3 regions of the Arthrobacter sp. Y-9 genome follow, and region 1 is predicted to be linked to each of the others. Evidence: riboswitches for the same ligand, from Rfam matches in the RefSeq annotation. Region 1 holds a riboswitch; each other region holds the start of a gene.
The links. A riboswitch is a leader RNA that binds a small molecule or an ion and turns the genes downstream of it on or off. The one in region 1 is predicted to bind thiamine pyrophosphate.

Region 1 (7,569 bases):
ATGCCCAGCCCCGTGCCGATCGGGGCGCCCAGCGGCATCACGGCGGCGGCGCCGAGCTGCTCGAGGCGCAGCGCCAGGACCGGGTCGTCGTTCGTGTAGGCGAAGACCTTGAAGCCGCGGGAGACCAACTGCTCGGTGGCGTCCACCAGTTCCACGGCGTCCGGCAGCAGCGTGTGCTCGTCGGCGATGACCTCGAGCTTCACCCAGTCCGTCTCCAGGGCCTCGCGCGCCAGTTCCGCGGTCAGCACGGCGTCGCGCGCCGTGAAGCACCCGGCCGTGTTCGGCAGAACGCGGATCCCCTGGTCCACGAGCAGCTGGAACAAGGAGCCGCTCTGCGCCGGACTGTACCGCCGCATCGCCACGGTGGTGAGTTCCGTCCCGGAGGCGACGAGCGCGGCGCCCAGACCGTCCAGGCTCGGCGCCCCTCCCGTGCCCATGATGAGCCGGGACCCCAGCTCCACTCCATCGACCACCAAGGGATCGAGCCCCTGGTCCTGCAGCATCTCCGTCATGTCAGCCTCCCTGCACCGCGGTCACGAGTTCCAGTTCGTCGCCGTCTTCCAGCACGGTCCCGGACCACAGGCTCCGCGGGATCACGGTGGCGTTCCGGGCCACGGCCATCCCGACGCGGCGGCCGTCCGCTGCCCTTCCGTCCGCCAGGATCTCGCGTCCGGTCACCTGGGAGACCAGGACCGCTACCGTGGCGTCCTCCCCCACGGCGCGCCGTTCGCCGTTCACCGTGATGTTCATGCGTGCGCCTCCACTGTGTGTTCGTTCAGAAGTCCCGGGCTGAACCGGTCGGGCCGGAAGGCCGCCCAGCGCCCGTCGTCATGTCCGTCGAGCAGGTCCAGGACCGCCCGGGCCGCCACGGGTGTCAGCAGGACGCCGTGGCGGAAGAATCCGGTGGCGATGACCAGTCCGGCCACCTCGCCTCCGTGTGCGGCGGCGACCCTGCCGAGCAGGGGCGCGTTGTCCGGTGTCCCGGGCCGCGCCCGTGCCGTGATCTCTTCGAGTTCGAGCTCCGCCACTGCGGGGACCAGCTGCTGAGCGTCCCGCAGGAGCTGATGCACGCCGCCCGCGGACACTCCGGCCTGCCCGTCCTCGCGCTGGGTCGCTCCGATGACCACCGTGCCGTCCTCACGGGGCACCAGGTAGACGGGGATTCCGCGGACCGAGCCGCGCACCGTCGCGGAAAGGAAGGGCCGCAGGCGTTCCGGGATCCGCAGTCGCAGGATGTCCCCGTACACCGGGCGGATCGGCAGGTCCAGCCCCTCGGGCAGCCCACTCAGCTCAGGGGACGCCAGGCCGTTCGCCACGATGACCTCTTCGGCGGCCACGACGCGGCCCGAGGCGAGCAGGACTCCCGCCACCCGGTCCGTGGAGGAGCCGCCGTCGTCGTCCGCCGTCCAGTGCAGCCCATCCGCCCGCTCGGTCAGCACCGTCCCGCCGTCGCGGCGGAAGGCCTCCAGCATCACGGCGTGCAGGACCCGCGGATCCACCTGATGATCACCCGGAGTGAGGAACGCGCCGGAGAGCTGCGGCGAGAGCAGGGGCTCCATCCGGCGCGCCTCGCGCAGCGACACCGTCTGCACCTCCAGGCCGTGTGCCTGCTGCGCCGCCTGCAGGTCGGCGAGCGCGGCACGGTCGGCCGCGTCGAAGCCCACCACGAGGGTCGGCGTCGTCTGGTGGCCGTTGAGGGGCCCGAACGGGGCGGCGAAATCCTCCCAGAGCGCCGCCGATTCCAGGGTCAGCGCCAGGAGAGCTTCTTCCTGATAGTGGTACTCGCTCACCGGGGCCAGCATGCCGGCGGCGGCGAAGGTCGCGCCCTGTGCGGGGGCCGGGTCGATCAAGGTCACGCGGCGGCCGGAGCACAGCAGCGTCCAGGCGATCCCCAGGCCTACGATGCCCGCGCCGATCACGGCGACGTCCACCGGCTCCTGTTCCATGCTCCTCGTCCTTCCCTACGCCGGTGCTAACCGGATCAGGTGTGGCGGTCGGCGCTCAAGCCCTCTCAGCCGGCGAATGTGACCATCCGCTCCGGCTCCCGCAGTACCGCACCAGTCTAGAGGAACTAGGCTGAAGCCCATGGGTAATCGAGCAATTGCGACACCTTCCCTCGCCGCCGCACGACTGTACGTCTGCACGGATTCGCGGGCGGAACGAGGGGACTTCGCGGACTTCGTGGACGCCGCGTACTCCGGTGGGGTGGACATCATCCAGCTGCGGGACAAGAAGATCGAAGCGGCCGAGGAACTGGAGCTCCTCGCAGTGCTCCGCGAGGCTGCCGAACGCCACGGGAAGCTCTGGGCCGTGAACGACCGCGCCGACATCGCGCGCCTCTCCGGCAGCCCGGTGCTGCACGTGGGCCAGAAGGACCTGCCGCTGCCTGCCGCACGTTCCCTGCTGAACGACGACGTCCTGCTCGGCCTCTCGAGCCACGCGCCGGAGCAGGTGGACGCCGCCCTCGCTGCCGCGGCTCGCGGTGAGACCGACTACTTCTGCGTGGGGCCGCTCTGGGCCACTCCGACCAAGCCCGGCCGCGCCGGGGTGGGTCTCGATCTGGTCCGGTACGCGGACTCGACCGGGACCTCCGTCCCGTGGTTCGCCATCGGCGGCATCGATCACGGCAACGTGGCCCAGGTGGTCGAGGCCGGGGCCCGTCGTGTGGTGGTGGTCCGCGCCGTCACCGAGGCCGCGGACCCTGCGGACGCCGCACGCCGCCTGCTCGCGGAGCTCCCCGACGCCTGACACTTCTCTTAAACAGCCACGGCCCCGGCCGCCTTCTCGCGAAGGCGCCGGGGCCGTGGTCGTCGCAGCCGGAGCTACTGGACTTCGTACTTCATGCCCTCGGGCTTGCTGGGCATGGCACACAGCACGATGAGGATGATGCCACCCACGTACGGGATGAGGCCCAGGAAATACATCGGGCCGGGGAAGCCTGCGTCATGCAGACGGCGCCACGCGACGGCGATGAACGGCACCAGAAGGGCCAGTCCGATGAGGCCACCCAGGATCAGGAGGATGGTGCCGAACACCATCGCCCCGGTGAAGGTGACGTCCGAAGAGGACGTGTAACCGGTCGAGGAGTCCGAGTACGCCGACTGAGAGACGATCCCACCAATCAACAGACCGTAGCCGATGGCGATCGGGATACCCGCCACCAGTGCCTGGAAGAGGTACCACCACCAGAACTCGCTCCGGCTGGCGCGGCCCTTGAAGTTCGCGTAGTTGGCGAAGCCCATCTTGATGGCCTGCGAGAATCCGACGCTCGGGCGCGGGACGTACGGCGGGTAGAGGCCGCCGCTGTAAGCGGGCTGGCCGTACGGGCTGGCGGGCTGCTGCTGGTAGCCCTGCTGGCCGTACGGCTGCTGCTGGCCGTACTGAGGAGCCTGCGGCGCCTGAGGGGCCCCGTACTGGGGTGCCTGAGGAGGCTGCTGGCCGTAGGACGGCTGCTGCGGCTGGCCGCCGTTGTTGTTCTGCCAATCGGGTTGTTGCGTCATGGTCCTGTTCTTTCCCTGTTCATGGGTGCGCTTGATGCTTCTTCACCGTACAGTCTCCACCACATCCAGCCTTCGCTCAATGGGGAAAACTCCCCATTGAGCAGGCTCAATATCCGTACTTCATGCCTTCGGGGCTGCTTTCCATGGCCAGGAGCGCCAGCACGACCACCGAACCGAACGGCACGAGGCTCAGCAGGACGAACCAGCCGCTGTATCCGGCGTCGTGCAGACGGCGGACCCGCAGAGCGAGCCCGGGGATCAGCAGCGCCAGCGCCACGATGACGAAGAGGATGCCCAGCACGATCCCGGCCACCAGCGGAGCGCTCCAGATGAAGTCGGTCTCCGGACTGCGGTAACCGCGCCGGGACGACGTCGACAGCGCCCCGCCCAGCGACGTCATGATGCCGGCGAACAGGAAGAAGTACGCCACATAGCCGAGGATCCCGAGCACCAGGTACTCGAAGACGAACCACCACCAGAACTCGGAGTTGACCGCACGGCCGTTGAAGGTGGCGTAGTTTCGGAAGCCGGACTTGATGGCGTCCACGAACCCGACGCGAGGGCGCGGCACGAACGGGACGGGCTGACCCCATCCGGGCGCCGGCCACGCGGGAGCCTGCCAGGCGGGACCGCCCTGCGGGTGTTGCTGCGGGTAGGCCTGGGGGTGCTGCTGCGGGTACTGCTGTGAATACCCGGGCGCGGTCTCCGGCGGGACCGGTGCGCCCGTGCCGGGCTGGACCGGCTGGGTGCCGGGCTGCGGCGGCTGCGCGCCGCTCGCGGAAGGGGTGTCGCCGGGGTGGTTCGGAGGCTGGCTCATGTTCACGCTTTCCCTGGTGGTGTCCTGTTCTCCCGCCAGTCTCGCCCACGGAACGCCCCAGGGAAAGGAAAGGCCGCCACGGAGATGCTCCGTGGCGGCCTTTCGGCTCCAGATTGGCCGTCGACGACGGCGTCAGAAGCTCGCGTCGAAGCGCGCGCCTTCGGGTTTGGGAGCCTGAGCCCACAGGAACAGGAGCACCAGGTTGCCGATAGGGACCAGGTAGAGGAGCAGGAACCAGCCGCTGAAGTTGGCGTCGTGGAGACGCCGGGCCCCGACGGCGAGGGTCGGCACGAGGACCGCCAGCGAGAACAGGCCGGCGATACCCCAGAGCACGAAGCCGATGATCATCGAGGCGTTCGAGTTGACCTGTGCCTGACCGGTGCCGGGGATCTCCGTGTAATCACCGTCGGCGACCGCCTGCGACAGGCCAGTGCTGAAGAAGATCACGGCAAGGGTGCTGAGGACGACGCCGATCACGGCCACGAACACGAACCACCACCAGAATTCCGGACGGCCCGCCCTGCCGGTGAACGTGGCGTACTTCCGGAACACCGTCTTGATGGCGGCCATGAAGCCGAGGCTGGCACCCGGGTCCAGGGGGCCCGGCACTGCGGCGGACTGGCCACCATAGACGAACTGCTGCTGACCGTACGCCTGCTGGCCATACGATCCACCCGGCTGACCGTACTGCTGCGGCGCGGCCTGGCCGGCCTGCTGATACTGGCTCTGCTGCTGGTACTGGCCGCTCTGCTGCTGGCCGTACTGCTGGTAGTGGCCCTGCTGCGGGTAACCCTGTTGCTGCGTGGGCTGGCCCTGGCCGTAAGGCTGCTGGTTGTACTGCTGCTGGTTGTACTGCTGCTGGTTTCCGGGCTGCTGGCTGTACTGCTGGGGCTGCTGCCCGCCCTGGCCGTACTGCTGCTGGCCGTACTGCGGCTGATGTCCCGGCTGCTGGCCATACTGCTGCGGCTGGCCCTGCGGCTGCCCCTGGCCCTGCTGGGTCGGCGCATTCTGGGGGCGCTGCGGGGGAACCGGCGGCTGCTGAGGCTGCGGCTGCTGGGACTCGGGCTGATTCGTCATGGCTGGCCCTGCTCCTGACTGGCCTTGACGGCCGTGACACGCGGTGATGATTTTGCTGTCAGTATGCCAGAAGCAGGGCTCGGCGGGATGTCGGAGAAGCCGGGAGTCCGCCCGGGGGCTAGCCTGTGAGCGTGACGAACACATGGATCCCCAGTGGCGCCCCAGGAGTTCAGGACGGTCTCGCGGAGGCGCTCACGGCACTCCGCGAAGAACTCGAAGTCCCCCAGGCCTTCCCGCCCGAGGTCCTCGAGGAGACCGAGCGCGCCATCCGCGCCCACGCGCTTCCGGACTGGGGCCGGACCGACGTCGAGTTCGTGACGATCGACCCGGCGTCGTCCACGGATCTGGACCAGGCCCTCTTCATCGAGCGTCACGAGGACGGCTACACCGTCTACTACGCGATCGCGGACGTGCCCTCGTTCGTCGCGCCGGGCGGGGCGCTGGACGCCGAGTGCCGTCGTCGCGGGCTGACCCTGTACGCCCCCGACGGACGGATCCCGCTCCACCCGGAAGCGATCTCCGAGGATGCCGGCAGTCTGCTGCCCGACGTCGACCGGTCCGCCTTCCTCTGGGAGTTCACGCTCGACTCCACCGCCGCCGTCGTGAACGCCACGGTCCGCCGGGCCCGCGTCCGCTCGCGCGCCAAGCTGAGCTACCAGGGCGTGCAGGAGGCCATCGACGGCGGCACCGCCAGCGAGTGCCTGCAGCTCCTCCGGGAGGTGGGGCTCAAGCGGATCGAGCTGGAACGCCTCCGGGGCGGCGCGTCCCTGAAACTCCCCGCCCAGGTGGTGGAGCAGGACCCGGAGACCGGCGCCTACCGCCTCCTCACAGAGGTCCCCCTCCCCGTGGAGGACTGGAACGCCCAGATCTCGCTGATGACGGGCATGGCGGCCGCGGACCTGATGGTGCGCGGCTCGGTGGGCATCCTGAGGACCATGCCCTCTCCCGACGCGCGCTCCCTCGAGACCTTCGAACGCCAGACCGCCGCCCTCGGCAAACCGTGGAGCGCCCACGGCCCGGGCGGCATGAGTTACGGCGAATACCTGAGGACACTGGATCCCGCTCAGCCGAAGGACCTCGCGATCATCCATGCGGCGGCCGCCCTCTTCCGCGGCGCGGGCTATCTGGCCTTCGACGGCGAGGTCCCCCAGGACACCATCCAGGCCGCCATCGCCGCGCCCTACTCCCACGCGACCGCGCCGCTGCGCCGTCTGGTCGACCGCTGGGTGCTCGTGGTCTGCGAAGCGCTGAGCCAGGGCACCGAAGTCCCGGCCTGGGCCCGAGACAGCCTGGCTCAGGTGCCGGACCTCATGAAAGCCGCCGAGCAGCGCTCGTCCCGCCTGGACCGCGCCGCGATCGACACGGTCGAGGCCGCGCTGATGCTGCCGCGCCTGGGAGAGGTCTTCGACGCCGTGGTCATCTCCACCGGCAATGGGAAGAACGCCACCGCGCCGGTCGCCACGGTCCAGCTGCTCGACCCGGCGGTCTCGGCACGCTGCACCGGGGTCATGGAACCCGGGACCCGGGTCAAGGTCCGGCTGGACGCCGCGGACATCAAGGGCCGCTCCGTCACTTTCAGCCTGGTCGAAGAGACCTCACCGGCCGCAGCCGAGGGGTGAAATCCGGGGAATCAGCCCTCCATCCCCTAGAATGAAGGGGTAGTCATGGATGCCCGGTCGTTGATTGACCATTGATTTCCCCCGCCCCGCCCGTTCTTCACGGGCCCGGCACCCCTGATGGCCGCCAGTGCGGCCCACGCAGACCGCGATCGGCTTCCACCCGTACTCCGCCTTCTCCGGGTTCTTTCCTGGAACGACCGGTGCCGTCGCCAAGGTTGGCAGACGCCCGTCCCGGCGCTGGCGGAGCAATGCCAAGGAGGCACGCGTGAGCGAAACCCACAGTCATGAAGTCCTGGTCGACACCAGCGGCACCGAGAGTGTCGAGCCGGAAGAGACCATCACCACCACGGCGGAACCGCACGCCGAGGTCCAGAAGACCTTCGCGGACTTCGGCGTCCGCGCCGAGATCGTCGATTCCCTGGCCCAGGCCGGCATCGTCCACCCGTTCCCCATCCAGGCGCTGACGCTCCCCGTCGCGCTCGGCGGGCACGACATCATCGGCCAGGCGAAGACCGGCACGGGCAAGACCCTCGGCTTCGGCGTCCCGGCGCTGGAG
Region 2 (7,569 bases), 840 kb from region 1:
ACGCCGTCGGGGTCCAGGTTGGCGGTGGGCTCATCGAGCAGCACCAGCCCGGGGCGCATCGCGAGCACCCCGGCGAGCGCCAGTCGCTGCTTCTGTCCGCCGGACAGGGCATGCGTGGGGTGGTCGAGGGGCAGGGAACCGAGCCCGACGTCGTGCAGGGCCTGGCGCACCCGCGGCCAGATCTCCGCGGGCGGCACGGCGAGGTTCTCCGCTCCGAAGGCGACGTCGTCGCCCACGCGGCCGAGCACCACCTGCGTCTCCGGATCCTGCTGCACCAGGCCGGCCCGGCCCCGGGCGTCCCGGGGCGCACGACCGTCGATCAACAGCGTGCCGGACTCGTCGGCGTCGTCGTCCTCCGCGGAGCCGAGAACTCCGGCCAGGGCGTGCAGCAGCGTCGATTTGCCCGCGCCGGACGGACCCAGCAGGAGGACCTTCTCCCCGGGTTCCAGGTCGAGGTCGAGCCCTGCCACAGCTGCGCGGCTGCGTCCGCCATGGCGCCAGCCCCAGTCTCGTGCCGTGACGCGGGCCGGCCGCACACCGCCGGCGAAACCGCCCATGATCAGCCGAAGACCGGCTCGGTACCGGCCTTGCGGGAGGCGAAGGAGGAGAGGGCGCCGGTCCGGGCCAGGCCGCGCGTGGCCACCCAGGACAGCGCGCCCGCGATCACGGCGCCGGAGATGAGGCAGAAGAGGATGTAGAGGAACTTGGCGGTGCCGTCGTAGGCGATGTTCCAGCCCCAGGGCAGGAAGCTGTCGTTGAGGCCGCAGAAGAGCCCGGATGCCGCTCCGGCCAGAAGCGCGGTGGGCAGGTTGAACTTCCGGTAGAGGAACGCGGCGAAGATCAGCTCCGCGCCGAGGCCCTGCAGCAGCCCGGAGATCAGCACGGTGAGGCCGTACTGCGAACCCATGATGAGCTCACCGCTCGCGGCGACCGCCTCGCAGAAGAGAGCGGCGCCGGGCTTGCGGATGATGAGGGCGCCGAGCACGGCCGGGATCATCCAGCCGCCGGCGTAGAGGCCCGAGAGCGGAGCGTAGGCGGCGGTCAGCGGGGTGATCAGGTTCGCGCCCTGGGACCACGCCCAGAACAGCACGCCACCGGCCACGGCGATCAGCGCCGCCACCACGATGTCCACCACGCGCCAGCCACGACGCTGGGCAACAGCCTGAGTAGTCATTGTCATCCTCCTGGGATTACAGGAGGGGAGGTGCCCGGAGGCACGTTCTGAGATGCTCGACTCCCTATCGCCGGTACTAACCGGATCAGGTTCGAGGGTCTGCGGTTACTCCGCACTCTCAGCGCCCACACACCCTGCGGTGGCGGCGCTCCCCTGTCGTTCGTTGTGCCTCCCAGTTTATACCTGCACGACGACGGCGGCGCGGGCTCCGCTGTCACATTCCCCGGGCGCCGCGGGAGTCAGCCCTGGCCGGGTGTCCGCGGGACCTCTCCCGCCGGCTGAACTCGCTAGGCAGAGCCCGACCACGCTGTCGCCCGTAGCGTGTTCGAACCCTCGATAGCGAGTTCAGCGCCGGGCAGGGCCGACCTCGCTATCCAAGGCCTCACCTCGCTGTCGCCCGCAGCGATCTCGAACCCCTCATAGCGAGATCAGCACCGGGTCAGGCCCAGATCACCCCCCTCGTAGCGGACTCGGCTCGCCCGCAACGACCTCGAACCCTCGATAGCGAGTTCAGCGCCGGGCAAGGCCGACCTCGCTATCAAAAGCTTCACCTCGCTGTCGCCCGCAGCGATCTCGAACCCCTCATAGCGAGCTCACCCCACGGGTGGCCCGCCTCACGAAACTTGGCCCCGTCTCAGCGCCCTCGTTAGGCTCACACGCAAGCCGAATGTGACGACGGAAGACGATGGAAGAAGACTGATGCGCACCCAGAAGGCCGGACCGACCGCCAAGACCCTCCTCGCCTCACTGGCCCTCGTGGTCGCCGCGGGGACGCTGGGAGCGTGCGGGGCGCCGTCGTCGTCCCATGCGACCGCGCCGTCCGCGAGCGCCACGGCCACCGCACCGGGCACGCCGTCCGCCGAGCTCATGGCGAAGCTCGTCCCCTCGGATGCGCGGATCATCGCCAACCCGGCGAAGCCGCGGACCACCCTCATCCTCTTCACCGATTACCAGTGCCCGTACTGCGCCAAGATGGACACCCTGATCGAGCGTGCCAAGAAGGAGTACGGCTCCGAGGTGCGGATCGTCGTGCGGAACTTCCCGCTCCCCATGCATGAGAACGCCCCGCTCGCGGCCAAGGCCGTGGAGGCTGCCGCCGAACAGGGCGCCCTGGAGAAGATGGGCCATCTCGTGTTCAGCAAGCAGGCCGAATGGGCCAAGTCGACGTCGGGCCAGGCGGCGACCTTCACCGGGTACGCCCGCGAGCTGGGACTGAACATGGACCGCTTCGCCAAGGACTTCACCTCCCAGGCCGTCGCAACCCGCGTCCAGCGCGACCTCGACGATGCCAAGGAACTCGGCCTGCGGGGCACCCCGTCCGTGGTGCTGGAAGGCCAGCTGCTGCAGGTCGACTCCAGTGACTACACCACCCTGAAGGCCCCGCTGGATCAGGTGCTGGGGAACTGAGCGCCACCCCCGGACCGGGGCGTCCACCGAGCTCTCCACCGCAGTTTCGCCACCACCGCCCCGGGCTCGCCGCCTTCTGCTGAGTCAGCTGTCGACGTCGTGAATCCGCTCCACGAGTCAGCGGATTCACCCCCTCGACAGCGGACTCACGGGCGGGCAGCGCACCGGGTCGAACTTTGCACTCGGTCCCCTAATTGCACTGGGTGCACAAATTGCCGTAGCATCGGAGCATGGACTCCACCACATTCCTGGACGGAACTCCACCGGATCATCCCCACGGCGGCTCCGCGGAGGAGAAGACCTCCCGCCGCGAGCTCAACAAGCAGGCCACCCGCGCAGCCATCATCGAGGCCGCGGTCAACCTGCTCTCCGAGAACGGCCTGGGCAATTTCACGGCGGAGGACCTGGCCGACGCCGTCGGCATCTCCCGCCGCACCTTCTTCAACTACTTCCCGAGCCCCGAGGCGGCCCTGGCGGCCACGGTCCAGAACTTCCTGGACGGCGCCATCGGAGAGTTCCGCCAGCGCCCCGCCGATGAGACGATCCTCGATTCCGCGATCGCCGCGGTCATGGCGCTCGTCGAGCCCGGATCACTCTCCCGCATGGCGCGGATGTGCCTTCTGACCGAGAATCAGCCCCAGGTCCAGCGCTGGCAGCTCATGGCCTGGGATGATGCGACCAGCAAGCTCAGCGCCGCCGCCGTGGAACGTCTGGGAACAAAAGCGGACCCCTTCTTCGTCAGAACCATGGTGGGCGCCATCATCGGCGCCGGGAAGGCCGCAACGGAGTTCTGGCTGGAACACGAGGCTCCTCGCAGTGGACAGGTGACGGATGCCGACAGCATGGTCCTCAGAAACCTCATCACCCAGGCCCTCCAGCACCTCCGCAACGGCTTCGCCTGAGCGGCCCGGGCCACCCGGGAACCCCGGCCCACCCGGGAACCCCGGCCCACCCGGAAACCCCGGGACCACCACAACCCCAGACCTCCCGTCCACTCGCACTCCGCCCCGCACCACCGGCACCAACAAAGGCACAGACCATGGCACTCCTGCTCTACAGGCTCGGCAAGTTCTCCTACCGGCACCGCTGGTGGGTCGTCTCCTTCTGGCTCGTGGTACTCCTGGCCGTGGGCGGCTCCGCCGCGCTGTTCAAGGGACAGCTGACCAACGAGTTCAAGATCCCGGGGACCGAGACCCAGCGGGTCATCGACCACCTCAAGCAGGCCCTCCCCGAGGCGGCCGGCGGCACGGCTTCCGTGGTGTTCCAGAACAAGGACGGCAAGCCGTTCACGGATGAGCAGAAGAAGGCCGTCTCCGACGCCCTGAACAAGCTCAACGGCACCTCGCAGGTCCAGTCGAGCGTGGACCCGTTCACCACGCAGGCCGAGGTGGACGCCGCCCCGGCGAAGCTGGCCGCGGCGCAGAAGCAGCTCGACGCCGGCAAGGCCCAGCAGGAGGCCGGCAACAAGCAGCTGGACGACGCCAAGAAGCAGCTGGACAGCGCCAAGGCGCAGGCCGCCGCGGCCCAGAACTCGGGCGTGCAGGTGCCCGCCGCCCAGGCCGAGGCCGCCGCCGCCCAGATCGCCGCCGCGGAGAAGGACTACAACGCCGGGCGAGCCAAGGCCGACGCGGCCGCCAAGGAACTCGCGGCCCACCAGGCCGAGCTGGACTTCAACAAGCGGAAGTCGGACGCTTCGCAGGGCATCCGCTTCGTCTCCAAGGACGACACCGTCGCGGTCGCGCAGATCAGCTTCAAGGGCTCCCTGAGCGCCCTCTCCACCGAGGACCGGGACCACGTGGTGAACAGCCTGGTCGCCACCGAGAACACGGGCCTCAACGTCTACCCGAGCAAGGAACTCTCCGAAGATCTGGGCAGCCTGGCCGGACCCGCCGAGATCATCGGCCTCTGCGTGGCGGTGCTGGTCCTGATCATCATGCTCGGCACCCTGATCGCCGCAGGTCTTCCGCTCCTCATGGCCATCGTCGGGGTGGGCGTGGGCGTCGGCGGCACCATCGCGCTCTCGGGCGTCATCCAGATGAACAGCATGACGCCGATCCTGGCCCTCATGCTCGGCCTGGCCGTCGGCATCGACTACTCCCTCTTCATCGTCAACCGGCACCGGGGCCAGATCCTGTCCGGCATGTCGATGGAGGAATCCGTCGCCCGCGCGACCGGCACGAGCGGCAACGCCGTGTTCTTCGCCGGCGTCACGGTGGTCATCACCCTGGCCGCCCTCGCCGTGCCGGGTCTGCCGTTCCTGAGCCTCATGGGGCTGGCCGCCGCTGCCACGGTCGCCGTGGCGGTGCTCGTCTCCCTGACCCTGACCCCCGCGGTGCTGGGCCTGGTCGGCAAGCGCGTCATCTCAAAGCGGGGCTGGCGGCGCGCCGCGGACAGCGCCGCGCACCCGCTGGCCGATCACGACGACGCCGCCCGCGGCTGGGGCGCCTGGGTCACCAAGTGGCCGTGGCTGGCCGTGGTGGTGTCCGTCGTCGTGCTGGGCGTGGTGGCGCTCCCCGCACAGAAGCTGCACCTGGCGCTGCCGGACGGCGGTTCCGAGGCCGCCGACTCGACTGCTTACAAGGCGTACTCCACCATCAGCAACGCTTTCGGCGACGGCATGAACGGCCCCATCGTGGTGGTGGGCGAGTTCCCGGCCGGCCTCAGCGAGCAGGACGCCGCCCTCAAACAGCTCGACCTCGCAGACCGCCTGCGGTCCGTCCCGGGCGTGGTGGCGGCGCTTCCGGCCACACTCAGCGCCGACCGCCAGACCGCCGTGTTCCAGGTGATCCCCACCGAGGGACCGGCGAGCGAGAAGACCGTCCAGGTGGTCGCGGACATCCGTGCCAAGGGTGCGGACATCCAGCGGGATCTCGGCGTGAAGATCGGCCTCACGGGTCAGACCACCGCGAACATCGATGTCTCGAACAAGCTGATCGAGGCCCTGCCGCTGTACCTGAGCATCGTGGTGGGCCTGTCCCTGATCCTGCTGCTCCTGGTGTTCCGGTCCATCTGGGTCCCCGTCCTGGCGACGGCCGGCTTCCTGCTGTCGCTGGCCGCCTCGTTCGGCGCGGTCGTGGCCGTGTACCAGTGGGGCTGGCTGGGCTCCGTGTTCGACGTCCCGCACCCCGGCCCGATCCTGAGCATGCTGCCCATCATCCTGATCGGCGTGCTGTTCGGTCTGGCCATGGATTACCAGGTGTTCATCGGCTCGGGCATGCGCGAGGCCTATGTCCACGGCGCGAAGGCCAAGGCGGCCGTCCGGATCGGCTTCAAGCACGCCGCCGTCGTGGTCACCGCCGCCGCGATCATCATGACCAGCGTGTTCGCGGGCTTCATCTTCAACCACCTGACGATGGTCCGGCCGCTCGGCTTCTCCCTGGCGTTCGGCGTGCTCGTGGACGCGTTCGTGGTCCGCATGACCCTGATCCCCGCGGCCATGCACCTCCTGGGCAAGCGGGCGTGGTGGCTGCCGGCCTGGCTGGAGAAGCATCTTCCCGACGTCGACGTGGAAGGCGCTCGCCTGAACCAGGACCACCGCGAGGACTCCGCCACGACCGACGACGCCGACGGGACGGCTCCGGCCCTGGCCACCGCGGCGGCGGGCGTCTCCGCCCCTGCCGCCTCCGGAGCCGGCGAGGCGGCCTCCGCCCCGGCCCCGGCTGCGGCGAGCCCAGCGAAGGCGAAGAAGAAGGCCAAGGGGAAGCGCGTCGTCGTCGAGCAGCCGGAAGAGCCGCACGCCCTGACCGGGTCCCACGCGCTCATCCAGCTCCCCGACGCCGAACCGCGCGAACTGGGCAATCCGATCCCGGGCGGACGGCGCGAAGCCCGTCAGCGCGAGCGGCTGATCGCGACGGGGATGATCCCCGTGGTGCCGGCCGCCGGCGAGGAGGACTCCCAGCGTGACGACAAGCAGGAGAGCGACCCGGTGAGCGCCGACCGCTGACCCGTCCCGCACGCGCACTGAGCCCCCGCCCACCCGGCGGGGGCTCAGTCGTTTCGGAGCCGGTGCGTTCGGGGCCCTGCGTACCAGCGCCCAGTCCGCTCCCCAAACTCGCAAGCTCGCGCTAGGCCCCTCGCGTACTAGGCTTAGGCTGACGGCATTGTCAGCACCGTGAGGGAGAAACATGCAGCTTCTGTTCAAATTGCTCGGTACGGCCGTGAGCATCGGCGCAGGTCTCGTGGGGTCGAAGCTGGTGAACGCCGCGTGGGAGAAGGCCACAGGCAACAAGCCGCCGCAGAAGGGCGACGACGCCGAGGCGAGCCTCCGCGCGGCCCTCAGCTTCGCGGTCATCTCCGCCGCCGTGAGCGCCGTGATCCAGGTCCTCACCAACCGTGGCACCCAGCAGGCCATCGCCAAGTTCAACAAGTCGCGGGACGTCGTCTGATCTGACGGCAACCGCACCACCCGCATCGCGAGTGGGTCTTCCGATCGCCATCCCCCTCCGGGATCCGGTGATCGAAAGGCCCACTCGTGGCGTTTCAGCCCTCGGCGGGCGCGTGACTGTCGTGAGCCGAGCAGTGCGACTGCCCGCCGTAGACCGGAACGGGCGCCGGATCGACGTCGGCGTCGTGCACCACCTCGCCGCCCACCAGCGTCAGGGCCGCGCGGTGGTCCAGGAGCGCCGCAGGATCCTGCTCGTGGTCGTAGAGATTCCCGCTCCACGCCACCAGATCCGCGAGAGCCCCGGGCCTGATGACGCCGAGTTCGCGCTCCGCGTGCCAGGCCCAGGCGCCCTCGGCCGTGTAGCCGCGGAGGGCCTGATCCAGAGTGAGCCGTTCCGCCGGAGTCCAGGCGTCCGAACCGTCCAGCCCGGCCCGGGTCAGCGCCGAGTAGAAGCCCACCAGGGGGTCCATCTCCCCCACCTGCCAGTCACTGGACAGGGCCACATGCGCCCCGGATTCCATGAGCGACCGGAACCGCCAGGCACGGTCCCAGCGCTGTTCGCCCACGTTCTCCATCCACGTCCCGGCCACGAGATCCGGGGAGC
Region 3 (7,569 bases), 330 kb from region 1:
CGCCCACCGTGATCATGCTCGCCGGTCTGCAGGGCGCCGGTAAGACCACCCTGGCCGGCAAGCTCTCCAAGTGGCTCAAGGGCCAGGGCCACAGCCCCCTGCTGGTGGCATGTGACCTTCAGCGCCCCAACGCCGTGACGCAGCTCCAGGTGGTCGGCCAGCGCGCCGGCGTGCCGGTCTTCGCACCGCACCCGGGCACCACCAGCGAGTTCGACGTCCCCACCGGCGATCCGGTCGCCGTCGCGGAGGCCGGCGTGGCCGAGGCCCGCCAGAAGCTGCACGACGTGGTCATCGTGGACACCGCCGGCCGCCTCGGCGTGGACGCCGAGATGATGGACCAGGCGCGCCGTATCCGTGAGGCGATCAACCCTGACGAGGTCCTGTTCGTCATCGACGCGATGATCGGCCAGGATGCCGTCAACACGGCGAATGCCTTCCACGAGGGCGTCGACTTCACCGGCGTCGTGCTGTCCAAGCTCGACGGCGACGCCCGCGGTGGCGCCGCGCTCTCCGTCGCGTCGGTCACCGGCAAGCCGGTCATGTTCGCCTCCACCGGCGAAGGCGTGGACGACTTCGAGCTCTTCCACCCGGACCGCATGGCCTCCCGCATCCTGGACATGGGCGACATCCTGTCCCTGATCGAGCAGGCCGAGCAGAACTGGGACAAGGACGAAGCCGCCCGGATGGCGAAGAAGTTCGCCGACCAGGAGGACTTCACCTTCGACGACTTCCTCGCCCAGATGCAGCAGATCCGCAAAATGGGCTCGATGAAGAAGATGCTCATGATGATGCCGGGCGCGCAGAACATGCGTCAGCAGCTGGAGCAGTTCGACGAGCGCGAAATCGACCGCGTCGAGGCGATGGTCCGCTCCATGACCCCGCACGAGCGTGTGGCGCCGAAGATCATCAACGGCTCGCGCCGCGCCCGTATCGCCCGTGGTTCCGGCGTGCACGTCTCCGAGGTCAACGGCCTCCTGGAGCGCTTCGGCCAGGCCCAGAAGATGATGAAGAAGATGGCGCAGGGCGGTATGCCGGGGATGCCTGGCATGTCGATGGGCGCCGGTGGCGGAACGGCTCGCAAGGCGGCCAAGAAGAACGCCGGTAAGAAGAAGGCCCGCTCGGGCAACCCGGCGAAGGCCGCTCAGGAACTGCGCGAAGCCGAGGCCCGGAAGGCGAACCGCGCCCCGTCCGGCGCGGCGTTCGGGCAGCAGGCGCAGGACTTCGACCCGTCCACCATGGAGCTCCCCAAGGGCTTCGAGAAGTTCCTGGGCAAATAAGGTTTGGTCCTGAACAGCACCGGCGCGCTGCCCCGGGTGGTCTTCGTCCCCGGGCGTGACGCGTCCGGGGCCGCCGCCTGGCCACGGCAGCACGGACTGGCGCTCGAGTTCGACGCGCTGTTCCTGAAGCAGCCGGACGGTCAGGCGCTCGACGCCGAGGCGGTCCTCGGCACCCTGGCCGAGGTGCCGTCCGCCCTCGTGGCGCATGGCGAGGGTTCGACGGCGGCCGTGCAGGCCGCCGTCGAGCATCCCTCACTGGTGCGGGCCCTCGTCCTGTGCGAACCGTGGCTGCCGGATCTCACCGCGCCCCGTCCCCAGGGGACCGAAGGCGCGATCATCCCGGGTGTTCCGATGCTCGTGCTCTCCGGCGGGTGGGAGCCGGCATACGAACGCACCGCACGGCTCCTGGCCGAGTCCGGCGCGGAACACGTCGTGGCGCCAGGCGGTCACCGGCCACAGGACTCCTTCGAGGGCGCGGCCGCCATCAAGGATTTTCTCCGCCGCACCGCCTGAGGCGCACTGCCTTAAACCTTAAACGCACTGCGGGGGTCACTTCCTGCCGGCTCCGGACGGATCATCCGGCAGCAAGCGACCCCGCATTCCTGCGACTCAGTCCTGGGGCGCGCCCACCGGGATCGATTCCACGTAGACCTTGCCGCCTTGGGACCGGAATTCCCGGCTCTTCGCCGCCATCCCGGCCAGGGCTTCCTGAGCCAGGGCTTCCTCCACCGTGGCCTCCTGGGCTTCCCGCGAACCGAAGTCCCGCCGGATGTCCTGGGAGATCCTCATGGAGCAGAACTTCGGCCCGCACATCGAACAGAAGTGCGCCGTCTTGGCCGGTTCGGCGGGCAGCGTCTCGTCATGGAACGCTTCGGCCGTGGCGGGGTCGAGGGACAGCGAGAACTGATCCTTCCAGCGGAACTCGAACCGGGCCTTGGACAAGGCGTCGTCCCGTTCGTGTGCCCCCGGGTGGCCCTTGGCCAGGTCCGCCGCGTGGGCCGCGATCTTGTACGTGATCACGCCGGTCTTCACATCGTCCTTGTTCGGCAGCCCCAGATGCTCCTTGGGCGTGACGTAACACAGCATGGCAGTGCCGTAGCGGGCGATCTCCGTGGCGCCGATGGCCGAGGTGATGTGGTCGTAACCCGGGGCGACGTCCGTCACGAGTGGGCCGAGCGTGTAGAACGGGGCGCCGTCGCAGAGTTCCTGCTGGCGTTCCACGTTCTCGCGGACCAGGTGGAACGGGATGTGCCCCGGGCCCTCGACCATGACCTGGACGTCGTATTCCCACGCCCGCTTGGTGAGCTCAGCCAGCGTGTCCAGCTCGGCGAACTGCGCGGCGTCGTTGGCGTCCGCCGTCGAGCCGGGGCGCAGGCCGTCGCCCAGGGAGAAGGCGACGTCGTACTGCGCGAAGATCTCGCAGAGTTCGTCGAAGTGGGTGTAGAGGAAGTTCTCCCGGTGGTGCGCCAGGCACCAGCCGGCCATGATGGAGCCGCCGCGGGAGACGATGCCCGTGACGCGGTCCGCCGTGAGCGGCACGTAGCGCAGGAGCACCCCGGCGTGGATGGTCATGTAGTCCACGCCCTGCTCGCACTGTTCGATCACGGTGTCCCGGAAGACCTCCCAGGTGAGCGCCGAGGCGTCGCCGTTGACCTTCTCCAGGGCCTGATAAATGGGCACGGTGCCGATCGGCACGGGGGAGTTCCGCAGGATCCACTCGCGCGTGGTGTGGATGTCGTCCCCGGTGGAGAGGTCCATGACCGTGTCCGCGCCCCACAGGGTGGCCCAGTGGAGTTTGTCCACCTCTTCGGCGATGGAACTGGTCACCGCCGAGTTGCCGATGTTGGCGTTGATCTTGACCAGGAAGGCCTTGCCGATGATCATCGGCTCGGATTCCGGGTGGTTGATGTTGGCCGGGATGATCGCCCGGCCGGCGGCGAGCTCGGAGCGGACGAGTTCCACCGGGCAGTTCTCGCGGAGTGCCACGAAGCGCATCTCCGGGGTCACGATCCCGGCGCGGGCGTAGTGCATCTGGGTCACCCGCCGGCCGGGTTGTGCCTTCAGCGGCGGCCGCTGCGCACCTCGCCACTCCGCGGAGGCGGCGCCACGGCGTGCGGCCGAGCGGCCGTCGTCGAGCAGATCGCGCTGCCGCCCTTCGTACTCTTCGACGTCGCCGCGGGCGGCTATCCAGCCGGCGCGGAGGGCCGGCAGGCCATGCTCGGGTTCGCTGCCCGGCCCCACCGTGCGGTACGCCTGGAACGGGGCGTTGGCAGTGCCGTCGGGCGAGTCGTCCAGCTGGATGCTCGTCACGGGCACGGCGATGCCGTCGTCTCCCGTGAGGAATTCCAGGCTGTGGGCAGGGGATTGCTGCAAGGATTTCATCGGTACTCACTTCCTTCGCCGGCATTACCCGGTCAGGTTCTACGGTCCGGACAGTGACAGTCCGATCTCAGCCCCTCCTGGGACACCCGTGTGGTCGCGAACACCGTAGCACGGTCCGGACGGGGCGGTCCGCAACGCCCGGACCGTGACCGTCATCTCCCGCTCGCCGGCGCACTGACCTACGCTTGAAGCCATGCCGGACATGCGACGCCATCCAGTCATCGAGTTCACAGGCCCCGTTCTGCTGGGGCCGGACGACGAAGCCCTCGGGCTCTGGTCCGTGGACGGGCGCCTGACGTTCAGCATGCCGACGGTGGAACCGGACCTCACGCTGGACGGCTGGGTGGTCCCCGGCCTGGTGGACGCGCATTGCCACATCGGCCTCGTGGAGGGCGGCGCCGCGGACGAACCCACCTCCTTGGCGCAGGCGCGCGCCGATCTGGCCGCGGGCACTCTTCTGGTGCGCGACGCCGGGTCCCCGGCGGACACCCGCTGGCTCACCGGGCGGGCCGACGCGCCGCGCATCATCCGGGCGGCGCGGCACGTCGCCGCCTCCCGTCGCTACCTCCGCGGCCTGGCCCTCGAGGTTGAGGACCGGGACCTCGTCGAGACCGTCCGCGAACAGGCTCGCCTTTCCGTGGCTGCTGACCCGCGGGGCTGGGTGAAGCTGGTGGGGGACTGGATCGACCGCGACGCCGGCGACCTCCGCCCGTCGTTCCCCGCCGATCTGGTGGCGGAGGCGATCGCCGCGGCCCACGAGGAGGGCGCCCGGGTCACGGCGCACTGCTTCGGCGAGGAGGTCCTGGACGATGTCATCGCCGCCGGGATCGACTGCATCGAACACGCGACGGGTCTCCAGCCGGAGCACCTGCCCCGGCTCGTGGAGGCGGGCATCCCGATCGTCCCCACCCTGATCAACATCGCCACGTTCCCGGACATCGTGGCCCAGGCCGAACCGAAGTTCCCGGTCTATGCGGCGCACATGCACGCGCTCTGGGAGCGGCGCTACGAGAACGTCGCCCGTGCCTATTCGGCCGGGGTCCAGATCTTCGCGGGGACGGACGCCGGCAGCGTGATCGCGCACGGGCGGATCGCGGACGAGATCGCGGAGCTGCACCGCGCGGGGCTGCCGTCGGTGGTGGCCCTGGACGCCGCGTGCTGGTCCGCCCGGGAGTGGCTCGGGGCGGAGAACCTCGAGGAGGGCGCTCCGGCTGATGTGGTGCTGTACGCGCAGGACCCGCGCCGGAACCTGGGGACGCTGGCCGCGCCACGCCGCGTGGTCCTGAATGGTGACCTGCCGGGCGAAAAACGCGCCACCGGGATGGAATAAATTGAAGCTTCAAGTAATTTTAGAGGTATGAACACTTCGCTCCCGCAGTCCCAGGACCTCCTCCCCGCCGATCTGAGCATGGGGACCGTCATGCTCAAGGTCGCCGACATGAACCTCATGAGCGACTATTACCAGCGCGCACTCGGCCTGGAGGTCGTCGCCGAACGGGACGGCGGCCTCTACCTCGGCCGCGGCGACGCCGCCCTCGTGCACCTGGAGCCGGCCGCCGGGCTGCAGCTTCCGGGCCGGGGAGAGGCCGGGCTCTTCCACACCGCGCTCCTCTTCGAGGATCAGGCGTCCCTCGCGGCCACGCTGGCCACCGCCGCGTCCTATGACGCGCGGCTCTTCCAGGGGAGCGCCGATCACCTCGTCAGCCAGGCGTTCTACTTCGGCGACCCCGAGGGCAACGGCATCGAGCTGTACTACGACCGTCCGCGCAGCGAATGGTCCTGGGACGGGAGCACCGTCGTCATGGACTCGCTGCCGCTGGATCCCAACGGCTACCTCGGCGAGCACCTGAGTGAAACCGCGCTGCAGCAGCAGCGGCAGGCGCGTGCCGACGTCGGGCATGTGCATCTCCAGGTGGGGGACGTCGCGACCGCCGCGCGCTTCTACGTGGACACGCTGGGCTTCGAGCGCACCGCGGAGATCGGGAACAGCGCCCTCTTCGTCTCGGCCGGCGGCTATCACCACCACATGGCCATGAACGTGTGGAACAGCCGCGGAGCCGGTCCGCGCAAGGACACGCTGGGGCTCGGCGAGGTCCTCCTCCATGTCCCGGCGGACGACGACGTCGCGGCGCTCGCGGACCGTCTCCGCGTCGCCGGGGTGGCCCATCACCACACCGGTGCGGAATTGCGCTTCGAAGACCCGTGGCGCAACCAGGTGCGCATCGCGGTGGGATAGCCTGAAGCCATCCGGCTCCAGTCGTCCTGGAGATCCGGGAACCCCCAGCGCCACCGACGAACCCGAGGATGACATGAGCCAGTCGAACGCTTTCGTAGAGGTCTTCATCGCCACTCACCAGGAGGCCCTGCAGCGGGCCAAGGCTTTGTCCGGGGGTGCGGCCCCTGACGGGTCGTCTCTCCGGATCCCCGGCATCAGTGATTTCGAAGTCGAGCAGCTGTGCTCCCTGGCCGCGCAGGCCGTGCACACCCAGGGCGAACAGGAGCTCGAGATGGCGGACATCGCCGTCGACGAGCTGTACGCCTTCCCGGCCTCCGCCGTCCGCGTCCTGGAGGAACTGCCCGGCTACCAGAGCGACGGCGAGGACCCCGCGCTGCAGTCCGTGGCGGTCCAGTGGGCGGCCGACGAGGACGTGCCGTTCGCGGCCGGCGAGGCGCAGCAGTACCTGCTCGCCTTGTCCGCGCTCGCGGGCAGGACCGATTCCTCCTCCCGGAACCGGCTGTACCTGTACTCGGCCTGAGGTTCGCGAAAGGCGTGTGGGCGCCGGTCCTGAGGGGCCGGCGCCCACACGCCTTTCTGTCGCCGGGACGTGGATGTCCCCGGCTCAGGCCGGGCGGGTCGCGGTGACCCGCACCGTCACCTCGTCCAGTGTGGGCAGGTGCCGCTTCAGGGTGTCTTCAGCCTCTTCCGCCACCTGATCGGCCTCGGCGAGTGTGAGGGCCGAGGTGCGGACGACGGCGTCGCCGTGCAGACGGTGACCGACCCAGCGGAGGCGAACCCGCTCGACCGTCTCGATCCGGGCGACATGCCCGAGCGCGTGCTCCGCGCGTCCCAGGAGCTCGGGCTCGATCCCGTCCATGAGCCTGCGTCCCACGGAACGGACGGTGCCGATGAGGAGCACTGCGATCATGACCGAGATCAGCAGTCCGACCAGGGGATCCGCGAGGGGGAAACCGAGCAGGACTCCCACGCCGCCGAGGACCACGGCGAGCGACGTGAAGCCATCCGTGCGGGCGTGGACGCCGTCGGCGACGAGTGCGGCCGATCCGATCCGCCGGCCCACCCGGATGCGGTAGACCGCCACTGCCTCGTTGCCGAGGAACCCGATGACGCCGGCGGCGATCACCCAGCCGATGTTCTCCACCGGACGCGGCGTGATGATCCGGTCCACGGCCTCCCACGCGGCGATCACGGAGGACAGGGCGATCATGAGCACGATGAACAGGCCCGCCAGATCCTCCGACCTGCCGAAGCCGTAGGTGTAGCGCCTCGTCGCGGCCCGGCGGGAGAGCACGAAAGCGATCCACAGAGGCACCGCCGTCAGGGCGTCGGACAGATTGTGGATGGTGTCGGCCAGCAGGGCCACCGAACCCGAGAAGCTGACCACGGCGGCCTGCGCGGCCGTGGTCAGCCCCATGATGACGAGGCTCAGTTTCAGCGCGCGGATGCCTTCAGAGTGCGCTTCGAGGGCATCGTCGATCGAGTCGGAAGTGTCGTGGGAATGCGGGACGAAGAGGCCGTGGAGGAAGCCCTTCAGTCCCGAGGGGTGCGCGTGGTCATGGCCGTGATCGTGGGAGTGGCCTTGGGGGTGATTGTGGGAGTGCCCGTGCGCTCCATGTCCGTGCTGAGGTCCTGCGTGCGCGTGCGCGTGGGCGCGCTCGTCCGCTGTCATGC

Region 2: another riboswitch for thiamine pyrophosphate. It lies ahead of P9849_RS15405 (ECF transporter S component); the one in region 1 lies ahead of thiO (glycine oxidase ThiO).
Region 3: another riboswitch for thiamine pyrophosphate. It lies ahead of thiC (phosphomethylpyrimidine synthase ThiC); the one in region 1 lies ahead of thiO (glycine oxidase ThiO).

The regions. Positions count from the first base shown of each region.
Region 1 covers NZ_CP121463.1:2,553,183-2,560,751, forward strand. Annotated here, with positions in the region: gene P9849_RS11450 (thiazole synthase) at 1-512, opposite strand, end outside; gene thiS (sulfur carrier protein ThiS) at 514-750, opposite strand; gene thiO (glycine oxidase ThiO) at 747-1,946, opposite strand; TPP riboswitch at 1,942-2,058, opposite strand; gene thiE (thiamine phosphate synthase) at 2,086-2,748, shown strand; gene P9849_RS11470 (DUF805 domain-containing protein) at 2,823-3,500, opposite strand; gene P9849_RS11475 (DUF805 domain-containing protein) at 3,607-4,317, opposite strand; gene P9849_RS11480 (DUF805 domain-containing protein) at 4,450-5,394, opposite strand; gene P9849_RS11485 (RNB domain-containing ribonuclease) at 5,526-7,013, shown strand; gene P9849_RS11490 (DEAD/DEAH box helicase) at 7,279-7,569, shown strand, end outside.
Region 2 covers NZ_CP121463.1:3,395,170-3,402,738, forward strand. Annotated here, with positions in the region: gene P9849_RS15400 (ATP-binding cassette domain-containing protein) at 1-557, opposite strand, end outside; gene P9849_RS15405 (ECF transporter S component) at 560-1,174, opposite strand; TPP riboswitch at 1,219-1,339, opposite strand; gene P9849_RS15410 (thioredoxin domain-containing protein) at 1,874-2,581, shown strand; gene P9849_RS15415 (TetR family transcriptional regulator) at 2,812-3,483, shown strand; gene P9849_RS15420 (MMPL family transporter) at 3,621-6,524, shown strand; gene P9849_RS15425 (DUF4235 domain-containing protein) at 6,706-6,966, shown strand; gene P9849_RS15430 (amidohydrolase) at 7,061-7,569, opposite strand, start outside.
Region 3 covers NZ_CP121463.1:2,225,012-2,232,580, reverse strand. Annotated here, with positions in the region: gene ffh (signal recognition particle protein) at 1-1,277, shown strand, start outside; gene P9849_RS10035 (hypothetical protein) at 1,281-1,790, shown strand; gene thiC (phosphomethylpyrimidine synthase ThiC) at 1,887-3,659, opposite strand; TPP riboswitch at 3,653-3,759, opposite strand; gene P9849_RS10025 (amidohydrolase family protein) at 3,853-4,989, shown strand; gene P9849_RS10020 (VOC family protein) at 5,017-5,895, shown strand; gene P9849_RS10015 (hypothetical protein) at 5,969-6,415, shown strand; gene P9849_RS10010 (cation diffusion facilitator family transporter) at 6,500-7,567, opposite strand; gene P9849_RS10005 (metalloregulator ArsR/SmtB family transcription factor) at 7,564-7,569, opposite strand, start outside.